2 regions of the Streptomyces sp. NPDC058375 genome follow, and region 1 is predicted to be linked to the other one. Evidence: riboswitches for the same ligand, from Rfam matches in the RefSeq annotation. Region 1 holds a riboswitch; the other holds the start of a gene.

What was found. Region 1 has a riboswitch for thiamine pyrophosphate ahead of thiO (glycine oxidase ThiO). Riboswitches for the same ligand answer to the same signal wherever they lie in the genome.
Region 2: linked by a shared signal. The riboswitch ahead of ACFWM7_RS18965 (thiamine ABC transporter substrate binding subunit) and the one ahead of thiO (glycine oxidase ThiO) in region 1 are both predicted to bind thiamine pyrophosphate.

The regions. Positions count from the first base shown of each region.
Region 1 covers NZ_JBHXJG010000275.1:853-4,628, forward strand. Annotated here, with positions in the region: gene ACFWM7_RS30260 (NAD(P)/FAD-dependent oxidoreductase) at 1-872, opposite strand, end outside; gene ACFWM7_RS30265 (hypothetical protein) at 953-1,294, opposite strand; TPP riboswitch at 1,347-1,459, shown strand; gene thiO (glycine oxidase ThiO) at 1,457-2,665, shown strand; gene thiS (sulfur carrier protein ThiS) at 2,800-2,988, shown strand; gene ACFWM7_RS30280 (thiazole synthase) at 2,991-3,776, shown strand, end outside.
Region 2 covers NZ_JBHXJG010000109.1:2,717-6,492, reverse strand. Annotated here, with positions in the region: gene ACFWM7_RS18970 (ABC transporter permease) at 1-233, opposite strand, end outside; gene ACFWM7_RS18965 (thiamine ABC transporter substrate binding subunit) at 320-1,417, opposite strand; TPP riboswitch at 1,499-1,615, opposite strand; gene rlmN (23S rRNA (adenine(2503)-C(2))-methyltransferase RlmN) at 1,695-2,801, opposite strand; gene ACFWM7_RS18955 (phosphatidate cytidylyltransferase) at 2,901-3,776, opposite strand, start outside.

The DNA.
Region 1 (3,776 bases):
AGCAGGCGGGTTCCGTAGCGGGCGGAGGGGAAGGAGGCGCAGTCGCCGACCGCGTACACATCGGGCAGCGAGGCGCGCAGGGTGCTGTCGGCGGTGACCGAGCCGTCCGGGCCGAGCGCGATCCCGGAGCCGGCCAGCCAGCCGGTGGCGGGGCGGGCGCCGATTCCGACGACCACGGCCCCGGCGGGCAGGGTGCGGCCGTCCGCGAGGATCACGGTCCCCTCCTGGACGCGGTCGACCCGGGCCCCGGTGAGGAGTTCGGCGCCGCTGTCGGCGTACCAGGCGGCCATCGGGGCGGCCACCTCGGCGGGCAGGGTGCCCGCGAGCGGGCGGGCGGCGGCCTCGACGACGGTGACCGCGCAGCCCGCGGCGCGGGCGGCGGTGGCGAACTCCGCGCCGATCCAGCCCGCCCCGACGACGACCACGTCGTGCTGCCGGTCCAGGACGGGCCGCAGCCGGGCGGCGTCGTCGAGGGTGCGCAGCAGATGGACGCCGGGCACGCCCTCGGTGCCGGGCAGGGTCACGGGCTCCGCGCCGGTCGCCAGGACCAGCGCGTCGTAGCGGACGGGGCCGTCGGCGGTGTCCAGGACGTGGTCGGCGGCGCGCAGGGCGGTGACGTCCAGGCCGAGGCGCAGGGTGATGTCGAGCGCCTCGAAGTCGACGTCGAAGGCGGAGTCCTCGGCCTTGCCCAGCAGCACGGCCTTGGACAGCGGCGGGCGGTCGTAGGGCTGGTGGGGCTCGGCGCCGATCAGGGTGACGGGCCCGGCGAAGCCGGCTTCCCGCAGGGCGACGGCGGTCTGGACGCCCGCCATGCCGGCTCCGACGATCACGACGTGCCGGGCCGGGCTCTTCTCCGTCTGCTGCTCGCTCACCCGTCCACCTTAATCACCTGACGAAACGTCAGGAAGACGGCCGCGGGAAGGGCCCCGGAAGCGCCCCGGAAAAACTGTCGTCAGGAGGGCAGTTGCTCCACCACGCTGGTCCCGCTGCCCTCCTGCGACTCCCACTGCCACCGCTCCTCCAACCGCACCCGGCCGTCCGCGAGGTCGACGACCGTCGAGACGCAGTGCCCGGACGAGGTCGTTCCGTCCTGCTTGAGCTGGACGTAACGGAAGTCCAGCACATCCCCTTTCCGGGTGCCGACGAGGTGGCCCCGGACCACGTCGCCGCCCGCGTACTCGGCCCAGATCCGGCCGCCCTCCTCGTGGTACGTGAAGCGGGTGCGGGTGCCGACCTGGCCCGGGGCCTGGTCGGCGACGGGCGCGAGGACGAGTCCGTCGAGCGAACGGGCCATGGTGGCTGCTCCCCTACTGGGCAGTGGGCGGCGGGGTTTAGGGTGGCCAAGGTAGAACACTCGCGGGAGCCCGGACGCACCGGGCTGAGAGGGAGGCTGGACGGCCTCCGACCGTACGAACCTGCTCCGGGTCATGCCGGCGAAGGGAGGGGCTGGACACTCATGCGCGTCTCGGGGAAAACCTCAGGAGCACGGGGAGAAACCTCAGGATCCGACGTCCTCGTCATCGGGGGCGGCATCATCGGCCTGGTCACCGCGTGGCGGGCGGCCCAGCGGGGGCTGAGCGTCACCGTGGCCGATCCCGCACCGGGCGGCGGGGCCGCCCAGGTCGCGGCGGGCATGCTGGCCGCCGTCACCGAACTGCACTACGGCGAGCAGATGCTGCTCGGCCTCAACCTCGCCTCCGCCGCCCGCTATCCGGCGTTCGTCGAGGAGCTGGAGGAGGCGAGCGGCCGGGAGACCGGCTTCCGGAGCTGCGGCACGCTCGCCGTCGCGCTGGACTCCGACGACCGGGCGCATCTGCGCGAACTGCACGCCCTCCAGGAGCGTTCAGGCCTGGAGTCGGTCTGGCTGAGCGGCCGTGAATGCCGCCGTCTGGAGCCGATGCTGGCTCCGGGCGTCCGGGGCGGCCTCCGGGTCGACGGCGACCACCAGGTGGATCCGCGCCGCCTCGCCGCCGCGCTGCTGGCCGCGTGCGAGCGGGCCGGGGTCGCGTTCCGCCGGACGGCCGCCGAGCGGCTCACCGTCGCCGGGGGCCGGGCCGCCGGGGCACTGCTCGGCGACGGCACGCAGTTCGCGGCCGATCAGGTCGTGCTCGCCGCGGGCAGCCTCAGCGGCCGGCTCGCGGGGCTCCCGCCGGAGCTCGTGCCGCCGGTCCGCCCGGTCAAGGGCCAGGTCCTCCGGCTCACCGTGCCACCGGCGTACGCCCCCTTCCTCAGCCGCACCGTGCGCGCCGTGGTCCGGGGCGGCCACCTCTACCTCGTGCCGCGCGAGAACGGCGAGCTGGTCGTCGGCGCCACCAGTGAGGAGATGGGCTGGGACACCACGGTCACGGCCGGCGGGGTGTACGAGCTGCTGCGCGACGCCCACGAGCTGGTGCCGGGCATCACCGAGCTGCCGCTCACCGAGACCCGGGCGGGGCTGCGTCCCGCGTCGCCCGACAACGCCCCGCTGCTCGGCCCGACCTCCCTGCCCGGTCTGCTGCTCGCCACCGGCCACCACCGCAACGGCGTCCTGCTGACGCCCGTCACCGGGGACGCGATGGCCGACGCCCTGACCACCGGCGAGCTGCCCGAGGCGGCCCGCCCCTTCGGCCCCGGCCGGTTCGGAACTACCACCGCCGCCCCCGTACTCCAGGAGCAGCCCGTATGACCCAGCAGCAGCCCGCCGGTCCGGCGGCCACCGCCGTGCCCGAAGTCACCGGCGTACCGGAAGCCGACGCCGTACCGGAGGCCGATGCGCTACCGGAAGCCCCCGCCGCACCCGAAGCCACCGTTTCCGTCTCGGTGAACGGGGAAGCCCGTGCCGTTCCCGCCGGAACGGACCTGGGCGCCCTCGTCGCCACGCTGACCCGGGCCGGTGCCGGAGTCGCCGCCGCCGTCAACGAGAGCGTCGTCCCGCGCGGCCGGTGGGCTGCCACGACGCTCGGCGAGGGCGACCGCGTCGAGGTCCTGACCGCCGTACAGGGAGGCTGACCATGTCCGACGACGTCTTCACACTGGGGCCCGCCACCTTCGGATCCCGGCTGATCATGGGCACCGGCGGGGCCCCGAGCCTGGAGGTGCTGGAGCGTTCGCTGATCGCGTCGGGCACCGAGCTGACCACGGTCGCGATGCGCCGGCTGGACCCGACCGTGCAGGGTTCGGTGCTCTCGGTGCTGGAGCGGCTCTCCATCCAGGTCCTGCCGAACACCGCCGGCTGTTACACGGCGGGCGAGGCCGTGCTCACCGCCCGGCTGGCCCGGGAGGCGCTCGGCACGAACTGGGTGAAGCTGGAGGTGATCGCCGACGAGCGGACCCTGCTGCCCGACCCGATCGAGCTGCTGGACGCGGCGGAGACGCTGGTCGACGAGGGGTTCACCGTGCTGCCCTACACCAACGACGACCCGGTCCTCGCCCGGAAGCTGGAGGAGGTGGGGTGCGCGGCGATCATGCCGCTCGGCTCCCCCATCGGCTCCGGGCTCGGCATCCGCAACCCGCACAACTTCGAGTTGATCGTGGAACAGGCCGGGGTGCCGGTGATCCTCGACGCGGGGGCCGGGACCGCCTCGGACGCGGCGCAGGCGATGGAGCTGGGGTGCGCCGCTGTGATGCTCGCCTCGGCGGTGACCCGGGCGCAGGAGCCGGAGCTGATGGCGGGTGCGATGCGTCACGCGGTGGAGGGCGGGCGGCTCGCGTACCGGGCGGGGCGGATTCCGCGCCGGCACTTCGCCGAGGCGTCCTCGCCGGTGGACGGGCGGGCGGCGTTCGATCCGGAGCGGCCG
Region 2 (3,776 bases), on a different contig from region 1:
AAGTCGAAGCGGGCGAATACATACGCCCCGGGCAGGGCGATCAGCAGGGTGAGCGCGGTCGAGGCTAGGGCCTGCCAGGTGGTGAACCAGAGGACGTCGAGGATGTCCGGGCGGGCCAGTACGTCACCGATCCGCCCGAACTGCCAGTCGCCGCCCGCCTTGAGGCCGCGGCCGACGATCGCGGTCACGGGATAGGCGAAGAACAGCGCGAAGAAGGCGACGGGCACGGCCATCAGGCCGAGCCGCACCGCGGCCCCGCGCCGCCCGGACCGCCGCCCGGGCCCACTGCCGGCGGGCCGGGCGGCCTTCTCCTCGATGCCTACTTCAGGACCAGCGACTGCCACGACTGGATCCACTGCTCACGGTTGGCGGCGATCTTCTCGGGCGCGACGGTGGAAGGCGTCTCGACGCTCTCGCCGTGCTTCGTGAACAGCTCCGGCAGCTTCGCGTCCTTCACGACCGGGTTCACGAACATGTTGAGCGGCATGTCCTCCTGGAAGGTCTTGCTGATCATGAAGTCCAGCAGCGCCTTGCCGCCCGCCTCGTTCTTCGCCCCGGTCAGCAGCCCGGCGTACTCGGTCTGCCGGAAGCAGGTGCCGGTGGCGACCCCGGTGGGGGCCTCCTTCGGCTGCGGGTCGGCGTAGAGCACCTCGACGGGCGGGCTGGAGGCGTAGGAGACTACGAGCGGCCGGTCGGCGCCGGTCTTCTTGCCGCCGGCGGAGCCGGAGAACTCCTCGTTGTACGCCTGCTCCCAGCCGTCGACGACCTTGACGCCGTTGGCCTTGAGCTTCTTCCAGTACGCCTCGTAGCCGTCCTCGCCCTCGGCGGCGATGGTCCCGAGGAGGAAGCCGAGACCGGGCGAGGAACTGCCCGCGTTCTCCGTGACGAGGAGGTTCTTGTACGCGGGCTTCAGCAGGTCCGCGAAGGTCTTCGGCGGGGCGAGCTTCTTGTCGGCGAAGAACTTCTTGTCGTAGTTGACGCAGATGTCGCCGGTGTCGACGGGCGTGACGCGGTGCTTCTCGTCCGTCTGCGTGTCCGGCGCGACGCGGTCCAGGCCCTTGGCCTCGTACGCGGTGAACAGGCCGATGTCGAGGGCGCGGGAGAGCAGGGTGTTGTCGACACCGAAGAAGACGTCGCCGCGCGGGGAGCCCTTGGTCAGGATCTCCTGGTTGAGCGCGGCCCCGGCGTCGCCGCTCTTGAGGGTCTTGACCTTGTAGCCGGTCTCCTTCGTGAACGCCTTCAGCACCTCGTCCGAGACGTTGAACGAGTCGTGGCTGACCAGGGTCACGGTCTTGGACCCGCTGCCCTTGGACGCGCCGGAGCCCGCCGAGCCGTCGTCGCTGCCGCAGCCGACGAGCACGGTGACGCCGAGCACCGCGGCGAGCGCGGTCGCCGCGTACTTCGTGGTGGTGTTCATGTGATTCCTCCTGGAGGTGACCAGGAAGAGACGCGGCCCCGCCCGCTGTCCGGCGAACCGGAAGCGGGCAGGGCGCAACAGCTTGAGTAAGGTCCGAACTTCCTACCCGGAATGACCCGGGCGAGGTTCAGAGGGTCTGCGGCCAACCTGTCCTTGGTGCCGCACTCTCAGCGCTGTGGCGCTCCCCTGTCGGAATATGAAGTTGATTTCGGCCCAGGCTACACCGGCGGTTTCCGGCCGCCCGGGGGAGGCCGACGCTCGGAGGCCCGGGAACCTCCTAGCGCTCGGAGGCCGCCAGCTGCCCGCAGGCCCCGTCGATCTCCTGGCCACGGGTGTCCCGGACCGTGACGGGCACGCCGTGGGCCGCGATGGCCTCGACGAACGCCTTCTCGTCCTCGGGCCGCGAGGCGGTCCACTTGGAGCCGGGCGTGGGGTTCAGCGGGATCAGGTTGACGTGCACCCGCTTGCCCTTGAGCAGCCGGCCGAGCAGGTCACCGCGCCAGGCCTGGTCGTTGATGTCCCGGATCAGGGCGTACTCGATGGAGATCCGGCGGCCGGACTTCTCCGCGTACTCCCAGGCGGCGTCCAGCACCTCGCGGACGTTCCACCGGGTGTTGACGGGGACGAGGGTGTCGCGCAGCTCGTCGTCCGGGGCGTGCAGCGAGACGGCGAGGCGGCACTTGAAGCCCTCGTCGGCGAAGCGCAGCATGGCCGGGACGAGGCCCACGGTGGAGACGGTGATCCCGCGCTGCGAGAGCCCGAGTCCGTCCGGCTCCGGGTCGGTGAGGCGGCGGATCGCGCCGACCACGCGGTTGTAGTTGGCGAGCGGCTCGCCCATGCCCATGAAGACGATGTTGGACAGCCGCGCGGGCCCGCCGGGCACCTCGCCGTCGCGCAGGGCACGCATGCCGTCGACGATCTGGTGCACGATCTCGGCGGTCGACAGGTTGCGGTCGAGGCCGGCCTGCCCGGTGGCGCAGAACGGGCAGTTCATCCCGCAGCCGGCCTGCGAGGAGATGCACATCGTGACGCGCTCCGGATAGCGCATCAGGACGGACTCGACGAGCGTCCCGTCGTGCAGCTTCCACAGGGTCTTACGGGTGGTGTCGTCGTCGCAGCTGATGTGCCGGATCACGGACATCAGCTCGGGGAACAGCGCCTCGGCGAGCTTCTCCCGCGACGCCGCCGGGATGTTGGTCCACTCGGCCGGGTCGTGCGCGTACCGCGCGAAGTAGTGCTGCGAGAGCTGCTGGGCGCGGAACGGCTTCTCACCGGTCGCGGCGACCGCTTCCTTGCGCTCGGCGGGCGTGAGGTCGGCGAGGTGCCGCGGGGGCTTCTTGGCTCCGCGGGGCGCGACGAAAGTGAGTTCTCCGGGCTTAGGCATGGTTCATCCAGTGTGGCAGACAGACGGGTGAGGGCCCGCCGCCCTGTGGACGACGGACCCTCGCTCGCAGAACGTGCAGGTGGGGTGGGTGCCGGGGGCTCAGCCGGAACCGACGAACAGCACCAGCAGCAGCCACACCACCGGTGCGGTCGGCAGGAGCGAGTCCAGCCGGTCCATGATGCCGCCGTGGCCGGGGAGCAGGGTGCCCATGTCCTTGATCCCGAGGTCCCGCTTGATCATGGACTCGCCCAGGTCGCCCAGGGTGGCGCTGGCCGCGACCGCGAGGCCGAGCAGCAGGCCCTGCCACCAGGCGCCGCCGTCGATCAGGAACTCCATGCAGAGCGCGCCGGCGACCATCGCGAAGGCGACCGCGCCGAGCAGGCCCTCGCGGGTCTTGCCGGGGCTGATGCGCGGGGCGAGCTTGTGCTTGCCGAAGCGCCAGCCGACCGCGTACGCCCCGGTGTCGCTGACCACCGTGAGGACGAGGAAGGTCAGGACCCGCCACGACCCGTCGTCCGCCGTCAGCAGCAGGGCGACGAAGGTGGCCAGGAAGGGGACGTAGAACGCCGCGAAGACCCCGGCCGTGACGTCCTTGAGATACCCCTCCGGGGGCTCGGTCATCCGCCAGACCAGCACCGCGAGGGCGGTGAGGGCCATGGCGATCCAGGCGCCCTCGGGGCCCCGGGCGTACCCGGCGACGACCATCGCGGCTCCGCCGACGGCCAGCGGGATCAGGGGCGCCTTGATGCCCTTGCGTTCCTGGAGGCGGGAGGTGAGCTCCCAGAGGCCGACGACGACGGCGACCACTATGACGCCGATGAAGACGGCCTTCACGATGAACAGCGAGGCGACGATGACGGCGCCGAGACCCACGCCGACCCCTATGGCGGCGCGCAGATCACGCCCCGCGCGCTTCTTCTGCGGCGGGGGCGGCAGCGGGGTGGACATGGGCTCCTGCGGCATCTCGTCACGGAA